Regions from separate parts of the Pseudonocardia tropica genome, predicted to be linked through region 2. Evidence: predicted binding sites of a transcription regulator. Region 2 holds the regulator's gene; each other region holds the start of a gene.

Region 1 (5,903 bases), on a different contig from region 2:
GACAGGAACGTCGAGACCTCGTCCACCGGGCGCACGGTCGCCGAGAGCCCGATCCGCTGCGGGGTGACCTCGGTGATCTCCTCGAGGCGCTCCAGCGACACCGCCAGGTGCGCCCCCCGCTTCGTCCCGGCGACGGCGTGCACCTCGTCGAGGATCACGGTCGTCACCCCGCGCAGCGACTCCCGCGCGGCCGAGGTGAGCAGCAGGAACAGCGACTCCGGGGTGGTCACCAGCACGTCCGGCGGGGTGCGCTGGAACTGGCGCCGCTCGTCGGCCGGGGTGTCGCCGGTGCGCATCCCGACGGTGATGTCGGGGACCGGCTCGTCGAGCCGCTGCGCGGCCTGGCGGATGCCGGTCAGCGGCGAGCGCAGGTTGCGCTGCACGTCGACGGCGAGGGCCTTGAGCGGCGAGACGTAGAGGACCCGGCAGCGGTGCTTCGGCTCGGCGGGCGGCGGGGTGGCGGCGAGCCGGTCCAGCGCCCAGAGGAACGCGGCGAGGGTCTTGCCGGATCCGGTCGGCGCGACGACGAGCGCGTTGCGCCCGGCCTGCGCCGCGGACCACGCGCCCTCCTGGGCCGCCGTGGGCGCGGCGAAGGCCCCCTCGAACCACTGGCGGGTGGCGGGGGAGAAGCCCTCGAGTGCGGTCACGCCGACCATCATGCGGGTGGGGTCCGACAGTCACCCGTCGAGCGCCCGTCGGACCGGGCGTGACCTGCGACGTCAGCGGGCGGCGTCGGCCCTCGTGCGGGGCCAGACCTCCGCGGTGTCCGCGGCCGGGAACTCGGCGACGACCGCCGCGACCGTCCAGACCATCGACGCCAGGAAGTCCACGCCCAGCGCGTCGACGTAGTGCGAGGTCTCGCGGGCGTCGGCCGGGTCGACGAGCGGGGTGACCGTGTAGCGGGCCCGGGCCGCGTAGCGCGGGCCCAGGTTGCTCCCGATCCAGGCCAGTGCCCGCTCGGAGCGGTCGTCGTGGTCGGCGAGCGCGGTGCGGGCGGCGTCGTACCAGTCGGCCAGCACCAGGAAGGCCAGCGACCAGCCGGGCGGGGTGGCGTCCGGCGGCATGTCGCGGTCGACCGCGGTCAGCCTGCGCACGGCGAACCGGGCCGGGTCGGGACCCGGCGTGGCGAGCGTCTCGCGCACCGCTCCGGCCAGCACGTCGGAGACCATGCGGTAGGCGTTCTGCAGCTCCGCGTCGTCCGTGCCCGCCGACCTGTGTGTGTTCGGGGTCGTGCCCGCCATGTCCACCGTCCTCCGCTCGTGTGGCCGGGCCGGAGCGTAACGCCATGGCGCGCGGCGGGCGTCGCACGGCAGCATCCGTCCGTGACCGCCGCACCCGACGCCGTCTCCCCGCCGCAGGACCCCGCCCAGCCCCGCCTGCTGGCGGTGCTCGCGACCGGGCAGGTGCTCGGCGGGACGGCCGTCGCGACCTCGATCGCCGCGAGCTCGCTGGTCGCCTCCCGGCTGTCAGGCTCGCCCGCGGTCGGTGGCGTCGCGTCGACGGCGAGCGTGCTGGGCGCGGCGGGAGCGGCGGCCGTCGTCGCACGGGTGGCCCAGGCCCGCGGACGGCGTCCCGCGCTGGTCGGCGGCCACCTGGTGGGGCTGCTCGGTGCGGTCGGTGCCGTCGTCGCGGCCACGACCGGCTCGGTGGCGCTGCTGCTGGTGTCGTTGCTGCTGGTGGGCTCGGGGACGGCGGTCGGGCTCGCCGCGCGCTACGCCGCCACCGACCTGGCCGCGCCGGCGCGGGCCGGCCGCGCGCTCGCGCTGGTGGTGTGGGCGACGACGGTCGGTGCGGTCGCCGGGCCGAACCTGCTGGGGCCGCTGGACGCCGCGGCCCGGTCGGTCGGGCTGCCCGGCGTCGCCGGTCCGTACCTGCTCTGCGCGGTCGCGTTCGCCCTGGCGGCCCTGACCGGGTGGCTGGGTCTGCGGCCCGACCCGCTGCTGCGGGCCCGGGATCGCGCGGGCACCCCGGCCACCGCGCGCGGGTCCGTGGTGGTGCGGCCGTGGGCGGTGCTGCGGGCCTCGCGGCCCGCGCTGCTCGGCGCGGTCGGCATCGTGCTCGGGCACGCGGTGATGGTCGGGCTGATGTCGATGACCCCGGTGCACATGGACCACGGCGGCGCGGCGCTGTCGGTCGTCGGGCTGGTGATCGGCCTGCACATCGCGGGGATGTACGCGCTCAGCCCGCTGTTCGGGTGGCTCGCCGACCGGGCCGGACCGGCGCGGGTCCTGGCCGGTGCCGGGGTTCTGCTGCCGCTCTCGGGGGTGGTCTGCGCCCTCGCCGCGCCGACCGCGACCGGGCTGCTGTCGGTGGGCCTGGTGCTGCTCGGTCTGGGCTGGTCGGCGGCGGTGGTGGGCGGGTCGGCCCAGCTCACGGCGTCGCTGGCGGTGGCCGACCGGCCGCGGGTGCAGGGCTCGGTGGACGTGGCGATGAACCTGGCCGGCGCGGCCGCCGGGATCGTGGCCGGGGTGCTCGTGACGGTGTCGTCCTACGCGCTGCTCGGCGCGCTGGTGGTCGTGGCGACGGTGCCGTTCCTGCTGGTGGCGGCGCGTTCGGCCCGCACGGGACGCCCGGCGGCGGGCTGAACGGGTCCCTCAGCGGCGGCGCTGGTGGAGCCACCAGCGCACCAGCACGACCAGTGCGGACAGCAGCGCGAGCAGCGACACGACCTGCCACGCCAGCGGCGACCCGATGCCGGTCGTCGCGAGGACCTCGTCGGCGACGTCGACCGGGACGGTGGCGAGCAGTTCGGACATATCACCCAGGCTACCGGCTCCGGGTCGTCGTCGGGCGGACACCGCACGGAACGGGTGACCCGTCTACCCTCGCGGCGTGCGACTGAGCCACTTCCGGGAACTGATGGAGGGCGAGTTCGGGCCGGTCCGGGCGGCGTCGCTGGCCCGTGACCACGTCTTCGCCGACCTCGGCGGCCGGACCGTCGAACAGGCGATCGAGGCGGGCCTCGACCTGCGCCGGGTCTGGCGCGCCGTCTGCGCGGCCTACGAGGTCCCACCCGCACGGCGGTAGCGGCGCCCGGACGGTCGTCGTGACCGCTCGGCTCCCGTGGGTACCCGGTCGGCGTGTCGCGGTGTCGGATCGAACGCGTGTTCGTCTACGGTTCCGGCAGGGCTCGCGGTACCGGTCCTGCGGCGTGGTCTCGGACGAGTTGTCCACAGGCGCCGATCCGGGCCCGGAACTGTCGGGGGTACCCCATACCGTTGTGGTGTGCCTCCCCGAAAGACACCAGCAGGACCCGATCGTCGACCACCAGCGAGGAGTCAAGAGATGTCCGCTCCGGACCGCGGCAAGGCGCTCGAACTCGCCCTCGCCCAGATCGAGAAGAACCACGGCAAGGGATCGGTGATGCGCCTGGGCGACCAGGCCCGCGTCCCGATCAGTGCCATCTCCACGGGCTCCATCGCGCTCGACGTCGCGCTCGGCGTCGGGGGCATCCCGCGCGGCCGCGTCGTGGAGATCTACGGCCCGGAGTCCAGCGGTAAGACGACCGTCGCGCTGCACTGCGTGGCGAGCGCGCAGGCCGCGGGCGGTGTCGCCGCGTTCATCGACGCCGAGCACGCGCTCGACCCGGAGTACGCCAAGGCGCTCGGTGTCGACACCGACGACCTGCTGGTCTCCCAGCCGGACACCGGTGAGCAGGCGCTGGAGATCGCGGACATGCTGATCCGCTCCGGTGCGCTCGACATCATCGTCATCGACTCGGTGGCCGCGCTCGTGCCGCGCGCCGAGATCGAGGGCGAGATGGGCGACAGCCACGTCGGTCTGCAGGCCCGGCTGATGAGCCAGGCGCTACGGAAGATCACCGGTGCGCTCAGCAACTCCGGCACCACCGCGATCTTCATCAACCAGCTGCGCGAGAAGATCGGCGTGATGTTCGGGTCCCCGGAGACCACGACCGGTGGTAAGGCGCTGAAGTTCTACGCGTCGGTCCGCATGGACATCCGCCGCATCGAGACCCTGAAGGACGGCACCGACATGGTCGGCAGCCGGACCCGGGTGAAGGTCGTGAAGAACAAGGTGGCCCCGCCGTTCAAGCAGGCGGAGTTCGACGTGCTCTACGGCGTCGGCATCTCCAAGGAGGGCTCGCTGATCGACGTGGGCGTCGAGCAGGGGATCATCCGCAAGTCCGGCGCCTGGTACACCTACGAGGGCGACCAGATGGGGCAGGGCAAGGAGAACGCCCGCAAGTTCCTCAAGGAGAACCCGGACGTCGCCGCCGAGGTCGAGAAGCGCATCAAGGAGAAGCTGGGGATCGGCGCCGTCGTCGACGCCGAGGAGGCCAGCCCGGTCGAGCCCCTCCCGGCCCCGGTCGACTTCTGAGCGTGACCGGCGAGCACGACGGGTCCGGAGGCACGTCCGGACAGGACGGTGCGGTGCCGCCCAGGTCCCGCACCGTCCCGCTCGACGACCTGTTCGGCGTGGCCCCGTCGGTGACCGACGAGCAGGATCCACCCACGATCCGGACCGCCGACCCGACCGGCGGTGAGCCGGGGGAGTCGGCCGCCGAGCCCTCAGCGGTCCCGGGCTGGGACACGAGCCCCCACCAGGTCTCGTTCGCCGTACTCAGCGGCGCCGACGAGGCCCCCACGACGGCCGGCGACCCGCCCGGGACCCGGTCGACGGGCCCGGCGGTGGACGACGCGACGAACGACGACACGGACGAGGTGGCGAACCCCGCCCCGGTCCGCAGGCTGACCGTCGACGCCTCCGACGCCGCTTCCGGCGGGAGCAGGGACGACGGCGACGGAGCGAGGCCCGACCTACCGCGCGTGGTGTCCTTCGAGGAGCTGTCCGGACAGGGGCCGCGCCGCAGCGGACCCCACCGGGACCGCGCCGCCCCGCGTCGGCGTCCGGCCGCCACGGCGGGCGCGACCGACCAGGACGGCGCGAGCGCCACGGTCGATGCGGCCGTCCGCACCGGCACGGCGTCCGGCCGGGCCGGGCCGATCGGCGGGGCCCGTCCCACCGTGGAGGCCGGGACGGCCGAGGACGCCGGTCCGGACACCGGACAGGACCTCGACCGGGAGCGCGCCGCTCCCCGGGGCCGCCGCCGCGGCGAGGGCCGTGGCCGGGGCCGCCGTCGGGGCGAGGACGCCGCCCCCCGCGTCGAGACACCGCAGGAGCAGGAGACCCGCGCCCGCGACATCTGCCTGCGCCTGCTCACCGACCGCGCCCGCACGGTCAAGGAGCTCGGCGACGCGCTGCGCCGCAAGGAGATCCCCGACGAGGTCGCGCACCGCGTCCTCGACCGGTTCGACGAGGTCGGACTCGTCGACGACCAGGCCTTCGCCGAGCAGTGGGTCCGGTCCCGGCACCGCCACCGCGGCCTCGGCAGGCGGGCGATCGCGATGGAGCTGCACCGCAAGGGCGTCGACCGCGAGATCGCCGACGAGGCGCTCACCGACATCGACGACGACTCCGAACGCGACCGGGCCCGCGAGCTCGTCGTACGGCGCCTGCGGAGCCTGCCCGTCGGGAACCGCGAGGAGCGTCAGTCCAGCGCCCGCAAGCTGGTCGGCATGCTCGCGCGCAAGGGCTACGGGCCCGGGGTCGCCTACGGGGTGGTCAAGGAGGAGATCGCCGCCGCCGGTGCGGAGGCCGACGAGCTGGGCGAGGCCCCACCCGAGGACTGACCCGTCCCGGGCGGGACCCGCCGGCCGGTCACGACCGCAGGTAGCAGGCGAACCAGTCCCGCATCGTCGACGCGAGGTAGTGGGTGGGCGGCACCTGCTCGGCGGGGAGCAGTGCGAATCCCTGTGCGATCTCGACGGTGGTCCCGACCGCGCTCATCGCCGCACCGCCGGACCCGGGGTGGTCCCGTCCTGCCCGCGGGTCGCCCCCACCGCTGTCGTACCCGGGACCAGGGACCCCGGGGGACCAGCGTC
Region 2 (5,903 bases):
CAGCTGTCCTACCTGCTGCCGCGGCTGCGCGGCTGGGGTGAGGCGCTGTCCCGGCAGGTCGGTGGCCGTGCCGCGGGCGGTGTCGGTATCGGTGGCCGTGGTCCCGGTGAGACGAAGATCGAGCTGGACCGGCGCCGGATCCGTGCGCGCATGTCGAAGCTGCGCCGTGAGATCGGTGCCATGCGCCAGGTCCGCGAGACCCAGCGCGGCAGCCGTCGCCGCAACGAGATCCCCTCGGTCGCGATCGTCGGCTACACCAACGCGGGCAAGTCGAGCCTGCTCAACCAGCTCACCGACGCCGGGGTGCTGGTGCAGGACGCGCTGTTCGCGACGCTGGACCCGACCACCCGCAAGGCGCAGACGCCCGACGGGCACGACTACACCCTCACCGACACCGTCGGGTTCGTGCGGCACCTGCCGCACCAGCTCGTCGAGGCGTTCCGCTCCACGCTGGAGGAGGCCGCCCGGGCCGACCTGCTGGTGCACGTCGTCGACGGGTCCGACCCGCTGCCCGACGACCAGATCGCCGCGGTCCGCCAGGTGCTCGTCGAGGTCGGGGAGGCCGCGGGCGACACGATGCCGCCCGAGCTGCTCGTGATCAACAAGACCGACGCGGCCGGTGACCTCGCGCTGGCCCGGCTGCGGCACGCCCAGCCGGACGCGGTGTTCGTCTCCGCGCACAGCGGCGCCGGGATCCCGCAGCTCCGGGAGCGCATCGCCGAGCGCCTGCCGCGCCCGGAGTACGAGGTCGACCTCCTGCTGCCCTACACCGAGGGTGCGCTGGTCGCGCGGCTGCACGACGACGGCGAGATCCTCGCCGAGTCCCACACCGCCGACGGCACCCGGATCCGGGCGCGGGTGAAGCCCGAGCTGGGCACCGCGGTGCTGCCGTTCGCGGTGGCGGGCTCGGCCCTGCCGACCGGGACCGGCACCGACCTGCCGGCGACGGCGGCGGGCCACTGAGGGTCGGGCTCGCGGCCGCGGCCCTCGGCCTCACCGGGGTCCTGACGGGCGCGGCCGTGCCGCCCCCGGCGGCGCAGCCGGTCTGCACGGTCGACGACCCGCGGCTCGCGGAGCTGTCCGGGCTGGTCGCCGAGGGCCGGCCCGGCGCGGACCCGCAGCGCTACCACGCCGTCGTCGACGGCGGCGGGACCGCGCGGGCGTTCACCCTGGACCCGGCCGGCTGCGCGGTCACCGGCACCCGGCAGGCCGACGTCCCGGTGACCGACGTCGAGGACCTCGGCCTCGGACCGGGCGGGGATCTGTGGCTCGCCGACACCGGCGACAACAGGGCGCAGCGCGGGTCGGTCCGGCTCGTCGTGCTGCCCCCGGCCGGGCCGCCACGGGTGCACGACCTCGTCTACCCCGACGGTCCGCGCGACGTCGAGACACTGCTGGTCGGCGACGACGGCGTGCCCCTGCTGGTCGACAAGGCCACCGGTGCCGCCGGGGTCTACCGGCCCGCCGCGGCGCTGCGCGACGGCGGGGACCCCGTGGAGCTGCGCCGGGTGGCACAGGTCGTGCTGCCCTGGTCCGGCACCGGCGGCGGGCCGCTCGGGCCCGCCGGGTCGCGCACGGTCACCGGCGGCGGGGTCTCACCGCCCGAGGCCGGGGGCGGGCGCGCCGCCGTGCTGCGGACCTACACCGACGCCTGGGTGTTCCCGCTGCCCGCCGGCGGACCGGCGACGGCCGACGCGCTGGTCGCGGCCCTGGACGGGGCGCCGCTGCCGGTGCCGTTGCCGGGGGAGGCCCAGGGTGAGGCGGTCGCCCCGGACGGCCGGGGCGCGCTGCACTCCGGGAGCGAGGCGCGGGGCCCGACCGCGGCGGCGATCACGGTCGTCCCGGGCGCGGTGACCGCGGCGACCGTTCCGCAGGCACCGGTCGTGCCCCAGCCCGCCGAGGTGCCGGAGTACCGCACGTACCCGTCGTGGCTGCCCGCCGCGGGCGGGGCCGCGGCGCTCGGGGCGCTGCTAGTCGCCGGCGCCGTCGCGATGTCCCTGCACGGACGGCGCCGCCGGTCCCGCTGACCGCGGGACCGGGCGCCGCCCGAGGCGGTCAGAGGCGGCGCAGGACCGCCACGACGCGGCCCAGGATCGACGCGTCGTCACCCGGGATCGGGTCGTAGGCGTCGTTCGCGGGCATCAGCCAGATGTGCCCGTCCTTGCGGCGGAACGTCTTCACGGTCGCCTCGCCGTCGATCATCGCGGCCACGACCTCGCCCTGCTCGGCCACCGGCTGCTGGCGCACGACGACCCAGTCGCCGTCGGTGATCGCGGCGTCGACCATCGAGTCGCCCTTGACGTTGAGCAGGAACAGCGTGCCCTCGCCGACGATCTCGCGCGGCAGCGGGAAGACGTCCTGCACGGCCTGCTCGGCCAGGATCGGGCCACCGGCGGCGATGTCGCCGATGAGCGGCACGAACGCCGGCGCCGGCCGCGCGGAACGCAGGTCGGCGGTGTCGGTGTCGGAGTCCGCACCGTCGGTACCGGCGATCTGCTCCGGGCTGCGGACGTCGACCGCGCGGGTGCGGTTCGGGTCGCGCCGGAGGAAGCCCTTGCGCTCCAGGGTGCGGAGCTGGTGGTGCACCGACGAGGTGGACGTGAGGCCCACCGCGTCACCGATCTCGCGGACGCTGGGCGGGTAGCCGTACCGGTCCACCCAGTCCCGGATGACGGCCAGGACCTTCTTCTGTCGCGGGGTCAGGCCGCGGGTGTCGGCCGCGGGCTCGGGGAACTCCCGGACCTTCGCGGATCCCCGGTCCTCGGCGGTGCCGGTCACGCCGGGACCACCGTGTCCGGTGTCGTCCGCTGCCATCGCATTCGCCTCCTCGGGGTACCTACGACGACGACCCTAGCCGCCGCGGGCCCGTTCGCCAAACATGCGTTCGAAGTCGCCCGGGGCGTGTCGTGGATTCCGTCGGGCCGCGGTGGTACAACATCGCACAGGCGTTCGATCGAACACCGGTTCGATCGAACGCGGTCCGCGTCGCCGTCCGGCCGCGCGGGGGCGACCGGCAGCGGGAACGGCAGCGGGGGTGGCGATCGTGGGTACGGCGGTCATCGAGGACGTGACGGTCACCGGGCGGGTCCCGGTGCGCACCACGGCCGGCAGGGTGCGGGCCGTCCCGGCGCCGGGTGTCGTGCGCCGTGCGGTGGCGGCGTCGGGCGTCCTGCTCGCCTCGGCGGCCGCGGTCGTCGTGCTCGGGGTCCTCGCCGAGGTCGCCGACGTCGCGGTCGCCACCCACGGCCCGGTCGGGTCGTCCGCGGTCGGCGCGCCACGCTGAGAACGCCCCCGGCACGGTCGATGAGCTGCGGGAACGCGGTCGTTGTCGGTGCCGGGTGCTACACCGCTCGTACGCCCGTTCGACCGGGCTCGGGGAAGGGCCGGTCGGGAGCGGGGGAGAGGAGACCGCCCGGGGGACGGGCGGTCCGACGGCAGGAGGAACCATGCGAGAGCTCGACGAGCGGATCCGCGAGCACGGAGCGGTCGGCTGCCTGACCGGCGCCCCGGCGCCCGGCACCCCCACCTTGCGCGCCCGGCGCGCCGCCCGGGAGCGGGTGCGGACCGCCGACGCTCGCGCCGGTGCGTCGGCGGCCGGCTCGTCGGCCGCCGCGCGCGCGGCCCACCGGTGGGCCGCCCACGGTGCGCACGAGCGCGCACTGACCGAGTCGGTCGCCCGTCATCCCGCGACCCGTTCCCGGCGCGCCTCGGGGTCCGGTGCCTCGGGGTCCGGTCCCGCCGGCGGTCCGAACGTCGCGGTCCGGACGCCTCGGTGCACCACCCCGGCCCCGGGGTCGACGGCGACCCCGGCGCGGCCCGCGGCGCCGCCCCGTCCTCGGTCGGTGGCCGAGCCGGCACCGCGCACCGTCGGTCCGTCGGCCCGGCGCTGCCTGGTCCCGGCGCGCCCGCGCCCGGCCCGCAGCCGGGTCCGCGGGCGCCTGGAGCGGGTCCTCGCCGGGGTCGCGGCCCTGCTGTGCGCGACGACCGCGGTGGTGGCACTCGGGCTGCTGGGCGACGCGGCGGCGGGCTGGAACGCTCCCGCGGCCGCCGTGCCGTCGGTCGGTGCCGTGCGCTGACGTCGTCCTGCGCCGCGGATCGCAGCGCGGTGCCCGGTGGTGACGGTGCGGAGCGACGGACGCCGTGCCGGCGTCGCACCGGGTGACGGCGTGTGCGAGGACGGCGTGCGGGTGTCGGGACGCGGTCGCCGGGATGTCGCCGGAGGGGTCGGCGACGTGCCGCCGGGCGCGTCCGCCGGGCGTGTCCCCGCATCGGGTGGCCGCCGGTCGCGGTCGCTGCGGCCCGACGGACGGCGCCGTCCACGGCGTTCCTCGGCGCCACCAGCGCCGATGTCCCACTCCATGATCGTCGGTGACGGACCGGTCGCGGAACGTGGTGTGCCAGGCTCGGATCCCGATCGGGCGATGCTCGGCGTGGCACCGGGCCCGGGATGGCGTACCCCTAGATGTAGGGGTTACATTGGTGTCGTTCCGCCACTGGTTGGGGGGACGGATCGCTGCGGAGAGTCTCCGGAACGTCACGGAAGAGGGGTGTGAGCGTCCATGCGCTGCCCGTTCTGCCGACACCCGGACTCCCGCGTGATCGACTCCCGGACCGCCGACGACGGGACCTGCACCCGCCGGCGCCGGTCCTGCACCTCGTGCGGACGACGGTTCACCACGGTCGAGGAGGCCGTGCTGGCCGTCGTCAAGCGCAGCGGGGTGACCGAGCCCTTCAGTCGGCAGAAGGTCGTCGGCGGGGTTCGGCGGGCGTGCCAGGGCCGGCCGGTCGACGAGGACGACCTGCAACAGCTCGCCCACCGGGTCGAGGAGACGGTGCGGGCGCGCGGGGCGGCGGAGCTTCCCAGCCACGAGGTCGGGCTGGCGATCCTCGGGCCGCTGCGTGAGCTCGACGAGGTCGCGTACCTGCGGTTCGCGAGCGTCTATCGGTCCTTCTCCTCCATCGAGGACTTCGAGAAGGAGATCGCCGACCTGCGTTCGGCGGCTGCCGGGGAAGCAGCCGACGACGAGGCCGGCCACCACCCGGACGGCTGAGCGGCGCGTCGTCGTCGCCGGGCGTACCGGGAAGAGAGCCGTCCGCGCACCCCAGCGTGCGGGCGGAGAAGCGTCGGATGCGGAGGCAGTTCATGACCGAGACCGTCGGGGGCCCGACGACAGACACCGGTGAGAGCGCGGCGGCCAAGCCGTCGCGTGGTCGCGGGAGGACCGGCGCCAAGCGCGCGCCCGGTCTGACCGTGCAGCGTGTCTTCACCACCGAAGGGGTCCACCCCTACGAGGAGGTGGAGTGGGAGCGCCGCGACGTCGTCATGACCAACTGGCGCGACGGCACCGTCAACTTCGAGCAGCGCGGCGTCGAGTTCCCGCGCAGCTGGTCGGTCAACGCCACCAACATCGTCACCAGCAAGTACTTCCGCGGCGCGGTGGGCTCGGAGACCCGTGAGTCCAGCCTCAAGCAGCTCGTCGAGCGGGTCGTCGGCACCTACAGGCGGGCCGGCGTCGAGCACGGCTACTTCGCCACCGACGCGGACGCCGAGATCTTCGACCACGAGCTCACCTGGATGCTGATCCACCAGGTGTTCAGCTTCAACTCGCCGGTCTGGTTCAACGTCGGGACGCCGAGCCCGCAGCAGGTCAGCGCCTGCTTCATCCTCTCGGTCGACGACACGATGGAGTCGATCCTGAACTGGTACCGCGAGGAGGGGCTGATCTTCAAGGGCGGCTCCGGTGCCGGCCTGAACCTCTCGCGCATCCGCTCGTCGAAGGAGCTGCTGTCCTCGGGCGGCACCGCCTCGGGCCCGGTCTCGTTCATGCGCGGTGCCGACGCCTCCGCGGGCACCATCAAGTCCGGCGGCGCCACCCGGCGCGCGGCGAAGATGGTCGTCCTCG
Region 3 (5,903 bases), on a different contig from region 2:
CCGGTGTGTTCATGAGCCCGGACAGGATCCAGGCGTGGCTGCGGAAGTGGGTGGTGCCGGACACGAGCTCTCCCCCATGGTCGTCGGCGCCCGCGGACCGGGCACCCGTACGACGACCAGCGTCTCCGCGGGCACGGCCCGAACCCATCCCAGCGATCTGGGGAACCGCGTACCCGCAGGTCGGGGCCGGAACGGCCGTTGCTAGCCTGTACCGGCACCCCCGCAGTTCCCGTGCATCCGCCGGACACTGTCGGGGTGCACTGAGAACCTCCTGTCACGGCCGTCCGGGCCGTGACCGTTTCGAGTCCATAGGAGGTGAGTGGTTCTCATGCGTCACTACGAGGTCATGGTCATCCTCGACGGCGGCCTGGACGAGCGCACTGTGCAGCCGTCCCTGGAGCAGTTCCTCACCGTCGTGAAGAACGACGGCGGATCGGTCGAGAAGATCGAGGTCTGGGGCAAGCGCCGCCTGGCCTACGAGATCAAGAAGCAGGGCGAGGCCATCTACGCGGTCCTCGACATCACCGCTGAGCCGGCCACCGTCACCGAGCTGGACCGCCAGCTGGGTCTGAACGAGTCCGTGCTGCGCACCAAGGTCCTGCGCAAGGACGTCACCCGCACGCCGGCGCCCGCCGCCGGCTGATTGGAGCCGTCATGGCCGGCGAGACCGTCATCACCGTCGTGGGCAACCTGACGGCGGATCCCGAGCTGCGGTTCACCCCGTCCGGCGCCGCGGTCGCCAACTTCACCGTGGCGTCCACCCCGCGCACCTTCGACCGCCAGTCCGGCGAGTGGAAGGACGGCGAGGCGCTCTTCCTGCGCTGCAACATCTGGCGCCAGGCGGCGGAGAACGTCGCCGAGTCCCTGACCCGCGGCGCGCGCGTCGTGGTCCAGGGTCGCCTGCGCCAGCGGTCGTTCGAGACCAAGGAAGGCGAGAAGCGCACCGTCGTGGAGATGGAGGTCGACGAGGTCGGCCCGTCCCTGCGCTACGCGACCGCCAAGGTCAACAAGGTCAACCGGGGCGGTGGCTCCGGTGGCTTCGGTGGCGGCGGCGGTGGCTACGACGGTGGCGGCGGCGGTGGCGCCCGACAGGGCGGCGGTTCCGGCGGTGGAGGCAACTCCGGCGGCGGCTATGACGACCCCTGGGGTTCGGCCCCGCCCGCGGGCAGTGGCGCCGCGTCCGACGACGAGCCCCCCTTCTGATCCACGTACCTCTCCGCCCGTGACGGGCGGAGGACGATCTCCAGGAGCACCACCATGGCCAAGGCCATCGTGCGCAAGCCGAAGAAGAAGGTCTGCGCTTTCTGCAAGGACAAGGCCCAGCTGATCGACTACAAGGACACCGGTCTGCTGCGGAAGTTCATCTCCGACCGCGGCAAGATCCGTGCCCGTCGGGTCACCGGCAACTGCCGGCAGCACCAGCGGGACGTCGCCGTCGCGGTGAAGAACTCCCGTGAGGTCGCCCTGCTGCCGTACACCTCGACCGCCCGCTGAGGAAGGGGAGACACATGAAGCTCATCCTCAACGCCGACGTCCCGAACCTGGGTGCCCCGGGTGACATCGTCGAGGTCAAGGACGGCTACGGCCGCAACTACCTGCTGCCGCGCAAGCTCGCGGTCGTCGCCACCCGTGGCGCCGAGAAGCAGGTCGAGCAGATCCGCCGGGCCCAGAAGACCCGCGAGATCCGCGACCTGGGTCACGCCCAGCAGGTCGACTCGCAGCTGCGCAACATCAACGTGACGGTCCCGGCCAAGGCGGGCGACACCGGCCGTCTGTTCGGTTCGATCACGCCGGCCCAGGTCGTCGACGCCGTCAGGGCGGCCGGCGGCCCGCTGCTGGACAAGCGCAGCATCGACGTCCCGGGTCACCTCAAGACCCTGGGCAAGCACCAGGTGCAGGTCCGCCTGCACCCGGAGGTCACCACCGAGCTGCCGATCGCGGTCGTCGCGAGCTGAGCGGTCCGGTGGTCGTACGACCACCGAGCGTGAACAGGGCGGTGTCCGGAGCCATGTGCTCCGGACACCGCCCTTTCGTGTGTACGGAGGGGCCCGGACGGTCGTCGCGCGCACGGTGCGCAGTCCCGGGTGGACGATCGACACCGATCGGACGACCCCACACCGGATGTCTTGTCACGCAGCCGACACGCCGTGCGGTGACGACCCACTCGTCGGGCGGGCCTGTGGACGCGCCGGGCGGTGAGTGGTCCACCGGGCGCTCCGACACGCCCGTGAGCAGGTGTGCGACGACACGCCAGGACAAAGTTGTCCACAGCTGTGAGTATGCCTTTGACCTGCGCAGACGGCTCATTCCGCTGCGCTGTCCCCAGGTTGTCCCCAGCACGGTCCCGGGACGGGCGGCATCCGTGCACAGTTCATCCCCAGTTCGATCACCAGGCCGGTTCGCACGCGGCCCACGGCCGACCTAGTGTCGGCCGTACCGGTACGCGAGCGCGCTGCTCCCCGGGTCGCGCGCCCCGCGGTCCGTCGGGCACCGCGCCGGCCGGCAGATCACCGACGACGGTCGCGGGTGGGCACCACGCACCACTCGCGCGTCGAACGTGCGTTCGGTACTGTGTCCACCGGGGGTGACGCTGCGTATGGCTCTGACGGACGATCGTCCCGGCAACAAGCCCCGTGCGGTCCGTGACGGCGAGAAGGCCTCCGGATCCGGCGAGGGCGCCACGTTCGACCGTCAGCCCCCGCAGGACCTCACGGCCGAGCAGTCGGTGCTCGGCGGCATGCTGCTGAGCAAGGACGCGATCGCCGACGTCGTGGAGGTCCTGCAGCCGGAGGACTTCTACCGGCCCGCCCACCAGACCGTCTACGAGACGATCCTGGACCTCTACAGCCGGGGCGAGCCCGCGGACGCGGTGACCGTCTCGGCGGAGCTGCAGCGGCGCGGTGAGCTCGTCCGCCTCGGCGGCGCGCCCTACCTGCACACCCTCATCGCGACCGTGCCCACCGCCGCGAACGCGGCGTACTACGCCGAGATCGTCGGCGAGAAGGCGGTCCTGCGGCGGCTGGTCGAGGCCGGCACCCGGATCGTGCAGCTCGGCTACCACGGCGCCGACGGCGGCGACGTCGACGACGCGGTGGACCGGGCCCAGGCCGCGGTCTACGAGGTCACCGAGCGCACCACCACCGAGGACTACACGGTGCTGGAGGAGCTCCTCCAGCCCACGATGGACGAGATCGACGCGATCGCCTCCCGGGGCGGCCAGTCCACGGGTGTGCCGACCGGCTTCGCCGACCTCGACCAGGTCACCAACGGTCTGCACCCGGGCCAGATGGTCGTCGTCGCGGCCCGGCCGGGTCTGGGCAAGTCGACCCTGGGTCTGGACTTCGCCCGCTCCTGCTCCATCAAGAACGGCATGACCAGCGCGTTCTTCTCGCTGGAGATGAGCAAGTCCGAGATCGTCATGCGTCTGCTGTCCGCGGAGGCCCGGATCCGGCTGGCCGACATGCGCGCCGGCCGGATGTCGGACGAGGACTGGACGCGGATGGCGCGGCGGATGTCGGAGATCTCCGAGGCGCCGCTCTACATCGACGACTCGCCGAACCTGACGCTGATGGAGATCCGGGCCAAGGCGCGCCGGATGAAGCAGCGCTACGACCTGAAGCTGATCATCCTGGACTACCTGCAGCTGATGACCTCGGGCCGCAAGGTCGAGTCCCGTCAGCAGGAGGTCTCGGAGTTCTCCCGGCAGATCAAGCTGCTGGCCAAGGAACTCGAGGTGCCGGTGGTGGCGATGAGCCAGCTGAACCGTGGTCCCGAGCAGCGCACCGACAAGCGGCCGATGCTGTCGGACCTGCGTGAGTCCGGCTCGATCGAGCAGGACGCGGACATGGTGGTGCTGCTGCACCGTCCCGACGCGTTCGAGCAGGACGACCCGCGCGCCGGTGAGGCCGACCTGATCCTGGCCAAGCACCGTAACGGTCCGACGACGACGATCACCGTCGCCCACCAGCTGCACTACAGCCGGTTCTCCGACCTCGCCCACGGCTGAGGTCGCCGGTCCGGGGTGGCCCGGCCGGTGCGGGGGCGTCGGGTCAGGCGGTTCCGGGATGCGCCTGCGGCCCGGCCGTGGCCGCGACGGCCAGGGCGAGGCCGGCCACGAGGATCCCCGCGACGACGACCGGAACGCTCACCAGTACGGCGCCGAGCAGCAGCACGACCAGCGCGATCCCCAGCAGCATCGTCGGGAACGGGCCCGAACCGTGCACGGTCCGCCGGTCCTGGGCGAACCCGGCGAGCAGCCGTCCGCCGTGGCGGGCCGGGGCGCGCACGGCGGCGTTCAGTGAGGAGAACCGGCGGACCAGTCGCGGGTCGGTGAGTCGCAGCTGCACCTCGATCTCGTGCAGTCGACGGTTCTCGCGCTCGCTCAGCACCTCAGGACCCCCTCGTGTCCACGTCCCGGCGGACACGGTCGTGCCGCCGTCCGGCGCGGGCGTCGTCGATCCGGCCTGGTACCGACGTTACGTGACCGATTCGTGATCTCGCCGACCGGGCCGACCGGCTCACATGCGCCCGTCCTCACACCGGGGACGGCGCCCGGGGTCACCAGAGGGAGACGCGGTCCCGGCGGGGGCCCGCGGGAGCACCCAGGCGGGCGATCAGCGCGGCCCACGAGCGTGCCGTGCCCGGTGTCCGGGACGGACGGGGGCGGAGCCAGCGGACCGCGAGGTCCGGGTCGTCGGGGTCGACGTCGAAGCGTTCCCGGCGCGGGAGCCGGGTGGCGCTGCGCAGCTCGACGACGGTCCCGCTCGCGACGGACTGGACGCCGTAGAGACAGCCCGGCGGGACGAGCAGCCGCTGCGGGCCCTCGAGCAGGGCCACGGCGAGCCGGCCGAAGGTGTCGGCGTCCGGCCGGGCGTCGATGACGACGGCGTAGCCGCCGCCGCGGGGGACGCCGAGCAGCACCGCGTCGCCGGGATGGCCGAACAGGCCGAGTACGGCGTCGCGGGCCGGGCGGCGCCGTCGTCGCACGGTGAAGGCGGTGAGGTCCGGGCCGGACGTGTCGGTGGCGGTCGGGTCGAGCAGGAGCGCGCCGGGCACCACGGTCCGTACGACGTCCACTCGACCTCCCTCGGGTCCGGTCACCGCGTGCGACGGGCGCGCGGTGGGCTGCGGTTGGGGTACCGGAGACGACAACGAGCGGGCCGGGCCCCGGTGACGCAGCGCGAGTCCGCGTTGCTCCGATCGGGTTCACAGCGGGCTGTCAGGACCTGTATCTACTATCGGGACTAGTACTGCTGCGACGAAGGGGTGGCGCATGACCGACGACCCGACGCCGGATACCCGGTGCCGTGCCTGTGGCGGTGCCGCGGGCGCGGTCGTGCTCGACCTGGGCGAGCAGCCGCCGTGGGACCGGATGCCCGCGCGGGACGCCCCGCTGCCCGACCCGGCCGCCCCGCTGCGCATGTGGCTGTGCGCCGGCTGCGGTCTCGCCCAGCTGCAGACCGACGCGACGGTGGCCGAGGAGCTGCACGGCGTCGAACCGCGGGCGACGGCCGATCAGAGCGACCGCTCGGTCGGCCGGCTCGCCCGCGCCGGGCTGGTCCGCCCGGGCGGCCGGGTCGCGGAGTTCGGCAGCCCGCACGGCGGGTCGTGGCTGCCGCGGCTGACCGGGCGCGGCATGACCGCGCTCGACCCGGACGCGGTGTCCGCGGCCGGGCGGGCCGACCTCGTCGTCGACTTCTACGGGCTGCTGCACGAGCCCGACCAGGCCGATGCGCTCGCCCGGCGCGTCGCGCTGCTCGCCCCCGGTGGCACGCTCGCGCTCCAGCTGCTGTCCCTGGGCACCGTGCTGCGCGACGGCCAGTGGTTCGACCTGCGCCACGGCCACTACGGCTACTGGTCGTTGCCCGCCCTGGACACCGCACTGCGCCGGCACGGCCTGGGCG
Region 4 (5,903 bases), on a different contig from region 2:
AGAACTCGGAACGCAGCCGGTGGGCCCGCTCGGCCATCTCGCCCTCGCGGAACACGACCTGGGCCGATCCGGAGCGGTCCCGCAGGTCGATGAAGATCACGCCACCGTGATCGCGGCGGCGGGCCACCCATCCGGCGAGGGTCACGGTCTGGCCGGCGTTCTCGGCACGCAGCGTGCCGACGGGGTGGGTTCGCATCACGGCGGTCAAGGCTATCGGCACCCCCCGGGCCGCCTGCCACCAGGTTTCCGGCGGGTTCTCACAGCAGGCTCAGCTGCCCGTCCCCGGGCTCCGCAGCCCGCGGCGCCGCGACCGGCTGCCGGGTCCACCCCGGGTCGCGCGGGTTCGGTTCGGGCCGGTCCAGGCCGTGCCGGGCCAGCAGCGGGGCGACCCGCCGGGCCAGGGCACCGCGGTAGTCGCGGGTGGCGTAGGCCCCGCCGCGGTAGAGCCGCTCGTAACGCGGCAGCAGCGCGGGGTGGGTCCGCCCCAGCCAGGCCAGGAACCACTCCCGGGTCCCGGGACGCAGGTGCAGCGCGAGCACCGTGGCCCGGCTCGCCCCGGCGGCGGCGATCTCCGTCAGCAGGGCGTCGAGGGCCTCGGTGGAGTCGGTCAGCCACGGCAGCACCGGGGCCACCATGACCCCGCAGGGCAGGCCGGCGTCGGTGATCCGGCGGACCAGGTCGAGGCGGGCCCGCGGGCTCGGGGTGCCCGGCTCCAGGTGCGACTGCAGCTCCCGGTCCAGCAGCGCGATCGACACCCCGGTGCCGACGCGGACGTCGGCGTTCGCGGCCGCGAGCTGCGGCAGGTCCCGGCCCAGCACGGTGCCCTTGGTGAGGACGGAGAACGGTGTGCCGGAGCGGGCCAGCGCGGTGATCACCCCGGGCATCAGCCGGTAGCGGCCCTCCGCCCGCTGGTACGGGTCGGTGTTGGTGCCCATCGCGACGTGCTCGCGCCGCCACGACGGCCGGGCCAGCTCCCGTTCCAGCACCCGCGCGACGTTCACCTTGACCACGATCTGGGAGTCGAAGTCCGCGCCCGCGTCGAGGTCGAGGTAGGTGTGGGTGGTGCGGGCGAAGCAGTTGTGGCTGACCACCCCGGCGGCGACGAAGTCCCCCGTGCCGGTGGTGATGTCGACCATCGGGCGGAGGGTGCCGGTGTCGCGGACGGCCACCACCCGCGGCGCTCCCCCGGGCGGCTCCTCGACGCGGGCGCCACCGACGTCGCGCACCCGGGCCACGGCCGGGTCGGTCACCGCGACCAGCCGCAACTGCTCGGCGACCCCGCCCAGCACCCGCAGCGCCCGCACCCCGGGCCGGGCCGACGGCTCCGAGGCCACCCGGAACCCGAGCCGGCGCAGCGCGTCGACGCAGGCCCGGGCGAGCTCCTCGTCGCCGGGCACGATCCGCAGCACCCCGGCGGAGACCTCACCGCAGGCGTCGACGATCCCGCCGACGAACCCGGCCGACCAGCCGCGGGCGGGCCGCTGCGGCCACTCCGTCGGCGACGGGGCGGGCGCCGCGAGCACCCCGGCGGCCACGGGCACCGGCCGCGCGGTCAGCAGGTGGTGGGCGCGGGCGAGCGCCTCCAGCTCGACCCAGCCGGTCGGGAACGGCTCGGCCCGCACCCGGCCGCGCACCGCGTCGGCCCGGACCAGCCCGCACAGCCAGCCCTCGGCGTATCCGTCGGGCCGGGCCCCGCCCGGGACCGCGGCCGCACCGGGCCCGACCAGCGCCGTCCCCGGGCTCAGGTGCGGCCGGTCCGCGGAGGCCCGGCAGCGCCCCGGTCGCACGTGCGCCCAGCCGGAGGTGGTGAGGAAGCGGTGCTCGGCGGAGGTGACGAGCCGCGTGCCGTCGTCGAGGGTCACCTCCTGGGCGCGGCGCCGCGTCGACCAGCGCGCGAGCACCGGGGTGCGGACGAAGCGGCGCCGACCGCCGCCGTCGGTGACGGTGCCGACCACCTCGTCGCCCGGGCGCAGCTCCCCGATCGGCCGCGACCGGCCGTCGGCGGTGAGTACCGGGGTCTCCGGGACGAGGCAGTAGGTGCACGCGTGCGAGCAGCCGCGGTAGGGGTTGACCGTCCAGCCGAACGGCACCGGTGACGACGACGGCACCCGGTTCAGCACCGAGCGCGCCTCGACCTCGTGGAACACCGTGTCCGCGAACCCGGGCGTGCGCACCGAGCGCAGCAACCCCCGCATCCCCGGCAGTGCCGTCGCGTTCCCGACACCGTCCGCCCCGACCTGCTGTCCGTCCCATCGCACGGGTCGAGTCGAACACAAGTTCGAACGACGGGCAACCGGTCGTCGCCGGGCGGTCGCGTCCGGGCGAACGGCACCCCGCAAGTCGAAGATCGTTTGCGAGGATGCGGACGTGCCCCCGCCCCCGCCCGTCCCGCGCGACCCGTCCGCCCCCGACGGCGGGCGGCCCGCCGCCCCGCGGACGGGTGGGCGGCGGCGCGCCGAGGACCGGCCCCCGGGCGCCTCGGGCGGGCACCGGCTCCCGGGTGGCGAACCGGCGCGGCACCGGGCCCGCCACGCTCCGGCCCCGCGCCGTCCGCCCCCCGTGGAGCACCGCCCCGGGCCCGCACCGGCGGGCGGCGCGGCGACGGACCCGGCCGACGGCGCCGAGACCGGTCCGATCCCCCATCCCGGGCACCCGGGCGGCTGGGGCGACTGCCCCGGCCGGACCGACCTCGGCGCCACACCCGGCCCGGCGGCCCCGCCCGCCCCCGGCCGGGGACTCGGGCAGGGGCACGGTCACGGGCACGGGCACGGCGCCGCCTCCCCGGCCGGGCGACGGGTGCGCAGGCTGCTGGTCGCGCTGCTCGTGCCGTGCGTCCTCGCGACGCTCGCCGGGGTGGCCCTGCTGTGGCCGGGCGCGACCCCGGTCCCGGAGATCCCGCCCACCCAGCAGGTGCACGGCACCGTCACCGCGGTGCAGGTCGCGGACTGCTCCCCCGGCGCCGGGGACCGTCGCTGCACCGGGGTGACGGTCGCACTGTCCGACGGGCCGCGCGCCGGACGGGACCTGGTGCAGCTGGTGCCGAACGAGCCGTCGACGCCGCGGTTCGCGGTGGACGACCCGGTCACGCTGTCGTGGTCGGGCGCGAACCCCGACGACGCGGGCTCCTACCAGCTCGTGGACTTCCAGCGCGGCGCCCCGCTGGGGTGGCTGGCGGCGGCGTTCGCGCTGGCCGTCGTCGTGCTGGGGCGGCTGCGCGGGTTCGCGGCGCTGGTCAGCCTGGCGCTGAGCTTCGTCGTCCTGCTGTGGTTCGTGCTGCCGGCGATCCTGTCCGGCGGCTCCCCGCTCGCGGTCGCCGTCACCGGCGCCTGCCTGATCATGTTCGTGGTGCTGTACCTGACCCACGGGTTCACCGCGCGGACCTCGTGCGCGGTGCTCGGCACGCTGGCCTCGCTGGCCCTGATCGGGGTGCTCGGCTACCTGTTCACCGTCACCTCGCGGCTCACCGGGCTCGACGACACCACCGCCACCCTGATCGGCACGCTCGGCCCCGGCGTGCCGGTCGACCCGCGCGGGCTGGTGCTGGCCGGGCTGGTGATCGGCGCGCTCGGGGCCCTCGACGACGTCACCGTCACCCAGGCCTCCGCGGTGTGGGAGCTGGGCGCGGCGAACCCCGAGCTGGGGGTGCGCGAGCTGTTCGCGGCCGGGATGCGGATCGGGCGCGACCACGTCGCGTCCGCGGTGAACACCCTGGTGCTGGCCTACGCCGGCGCCGCGCTCCCGCTGCTGCTGCTGTTCACGGTGGCGGCGGGCGGCGTGACCCAGGTGCTCACCAGCCAGGACGTGGCGACCGAGATCGTGCGGACCCTGGTGGGCAGCATCGGGCTGGTCGCCGCCGTCCCGGTGACGACCGGGCTGGCCGCGCTGGTCGTCGGCCGGCGCTGAGTCCGGTCCGGCGACCTACCCGGCGGGCTGGAGCACGAGGTCGTAGCGGGCCTCGTACCAGGGGACCTCGCTGTGCCCGCCGTCCGGCGTGGGGCCGGGCCCGCGGCGGGTGAAGCCGACGACGAGCTCGCGCTTGACCCCGAACACGACGTCGGAGTCGAGGAACTCGGTGCCCTCCCGGAACAGGTGGGTGATCAGCGGCTCGTAGCCGGGCACGGCCAGCAGGAAGTGGATGTGCGCGGGCCGCATCGGGCTGATGTCGGTGCGCGAGACGAGGTCGCCGACGGGGCCGTCCATCGGGATGGCGTAGCCGAGCGGGGCGATGGTGCGCAGGCAGTAGCGGCCGTCGTCGCCGGTGGTGTACTTCGCGCGCAGCCGGGCCTCGTCGACGTCGAGCTGGGCCTCGTAGGTGCCGTCGGCGTCGGACTGCCAGACGTCGAGGACGGCTCCGGTCACCGGGGTGCCGTCGAGCGCGCGGACGCTGCCGTGCACGAACAGCGGGTCGCCGGGCAGCCCGTCGGACATGTCCTCGCCGGAGGCCTTCTCCGGGGAGCCGTCGATGTGGAACGGGCCCAGCACCGTCGCCGGGGTCGCGGCCGGGTCGAGCCGGTGGTTCTGCTGGACGACGAGCATCGACAGCCCGAGCACGTCGGAGGCGAGGATGAACTCCGCGCGCTTGTCGTCGGAGATCTGCCCGGTGGCGGTCAGCCAGCGCACCGCGGCCATCCACTCGTCCTCGGTGAGGCGGGTCTCGCGGGCGAAGTCGTGCAGGTGACGCACCAGGGCCGTCATCAGCTCGGCGGTGCGCGGGTCGTGCGCGGTCGCCCAGCGCGCGACGGCGGTGTCGGTGATCGTGTCCTCGGTGACGGTGGGCTGCGTCATCGCAGGTCTCCCTCGGGCTGGTACGGGTCGGGGTCGACGGACCGGTTGTGCAGGTCCACCGACAGGAAGATCTCGTTGGCGACGGGGTGGCGCAGCTCCTCGGCGAGCTGGCCGATCAGGCCCGCGGTGCGGGCGAGCAGGGCGAAGCCGCGCAGCAGCTCCAGCGGCAGCCCGAGGTCGGCGAGCGCGGCGCCGCAGACCCCGGCGCCGTTGAGCGGCAGGGTGCGGCCGAGGACCTGCGGGTGCACCCGGCCGATCGCGGCGAACAGGCTCAGGTGGTCGCCGAGCAGGCCCTCCTCGGCGGCGATCGCGAACAGCCGCGGGGTGCGGGGGTCGCCGTCCTTGTGGACGTGGTGCCCCAGGCCCGGCACGAACCGCCTCGCCGCCCGCTGGGCGGTGACGATCTCCAGCGCGACGGCGTCCCAGCCGTCGTCGGTGGTCGGGCGCTCGGCGGGCAGGTGGTCGTGCAGGAAGCGGCCGCAGTCCTCGGTGACGCCGAGGAAGCGCGACCCGCCACCGAGCAGCCCGGCGGCGAGCGCGCCCTGCACCGAGTCCGGCGCGGACAGGTGGGTGAGCCGGGTGACGATCGCGGTCGGGGTGAACCCGTGGTCGGCCAGCGCGGCCAGCACCGCCTCGAACACCCGGGTCTCGCCGGGGGTGGGCCGGCGCTGGGTGGCCAGCCAGAACGCGAGCTCGCCGAACCCGACCGAGCCCATGACGTCGTCGGCGAGGTCGTGGCCGAGCAGGGTGATGGTGTCCTTCGTCGAGGCACCCAGGGCGGTCGGGTAGGTCATGAGTCGAGCCACTTCCGCAGGTCGGCGCCGTGCTCGTCGAGCCGCGGCGGGGGGAGGCGGTAGACGGCCGGGGTGGCGGAGAACCGGACCGGGTGCCGGGTGGTGGGCACCGCGCGGTCGCCGTCCCCGACGGTGACGACGGGGTCGAGCCCGAAGCGCTCGGCCATCGCGAACCCGCCGTCGATGGTCTGGATCGGCCCGGACGGCACGCCGGCGGCGGTGAGCAGCTCGAACCACTCGACGGCGCCCTTCGTCGCGAGCCGCTCGACCAGCAGCGGGCGCAGCTCCTCCCGGTTGACCGTGCGGTCGGCGTTGCGGGCGAAG

The links. Region 2 encodes LexA, which represses DNA repair genes until DNA is damaged. Its sites were predicted from a motif close to CGAACACGTGTTCG; they were not measured.
Region 1: recA (recombinase RecA) is a predicted target of LexA. The motif match lies at 3,098-3,111, and genes of this name have one in related genera.
Region 3: dnaB (replicative DNA helicase) is a predicted target of LexA. The motif match lies at 2,553-2,566, and genes of this name have one in related genera.
Region 4: WHI96_RS11610 (intein-containing Rv2578c family radical SAM protein) is a predicted target of LexA. The motif match lies at 2,268-2,281, and genes of this name have one in related genera.

The regions. Positions count from the first base shown of each region.
Region 1 is NZ_JBEDNP010000003.1:229,069-234,971, reverse strand. Features, by position in the region: gene WHI96_RS06705 (ATP-dependent helicase) at 1-659, opposite strand, end outside; gene WHI96_RS06700 (hypothetical protein) at 720-1,241, opposite strand; gene WHI96_RS06695 (MFS transporter) at 1,323-2,585, shown strand; gene WHI96_RS06690 (hypothetical protein) at 2,595-2,756, opposite strand; gene WHI96_RS06685 (DUF3046 domain-containing protein) at 2,833-3,027, shown strand; gene recA (recombinase RecA) at 3,286-4,338, shown strand; gene WHI96_RS06675 (regulatory protein RecX) at 4,392-5,651, shown strand; gene WHI96_RS06670 (hypothetical protein) at 5,680-5,808, opposite strand.
Region 2 is NZ_JBEDNP010000014.1:113,730-119,632, reverse strand. Features, by position in the region: gene hflX (GTPase HflX) at 1-963, shown strand, start outside; gene WHI96_RS21620 (hypothetical protein) at 1,020-2,027, shown strand; gene lexA (transcriptional repressor LexA) at 2,056-2,814, opposite strand; gene WHI96_RS21610 (hypothetical protein) at 3,044-3,283, shown strand; gene WHI96_RS21605 (hypothetical protein) at 3,447-4,076, shown strand; gene nrdR (transcriptional regulator NrdR) at 4,560-5,051, shown strand; gene WHI96_RS21595 (vitamin B12-dependent ribonucleotide reductase) at 5,144-5,903, shown strand, end outside.
Region 3 is NZ_JBEDNP010000001.1:155,688-161,590, reverse strand. Features, by position in the region: gene WHI96_RS00770 (hypothetical protein) at 1-64, opposite strand, end outside; gene rpsF (30S ribosomal protein S6) at 329-643, shown strand; gene WHI96_RS00760 (single-stranded DNA-binding protein) at 655-1,203, shown strand; gene rpsR (30S ribosomal protein S18) at 1,258-1,494, shown strand; gene rplI (50S ribosomal protein L9) at 1,509-1,955, shown strand; gene dnaB (replicative DNA helicase) at 2,597-4,006, shown strand; gene WHI96_RS00740 (DUF3040 domain-containing protein) at 4,050-4,388, opposite strand; gene WHI96_RS00735 (dTDP-4-dehydrorhamnose 3,5-epimerase family protein) at 4,558-5,076, opposite strand; gene WHI96_RS00730 (class I SAM-dependent methyltransferase) at 5,273-5,903, shown strand, end outside.
Region 4 is NZ_JBEDNP010000006.1:5,083-10,985, forward strand. Features, by position in the region: gene aspS (aspartate--tRNA ligase) at 1-199, opposite strand, end outside; gene WHI96_RS11610 (intein-containing Rv2578c family radical SAM protein) at 258-2,258, opposite strand; gene WHI96_RS11615 (YibE/F family protein) at 2,368-3,903, shown strand; gene WHI96_RS11620 (dioxygenase family protein) at 3,919-4,785, opposite strand; gene WHI96_RS11625 (citryl-CoA lyase) at 4,782-5,579, opposite strand; gene WHI96_RS11630 (CaiB/BaiF CoA transferase family protein) at 5,576-5,903, opposite strand, start outside.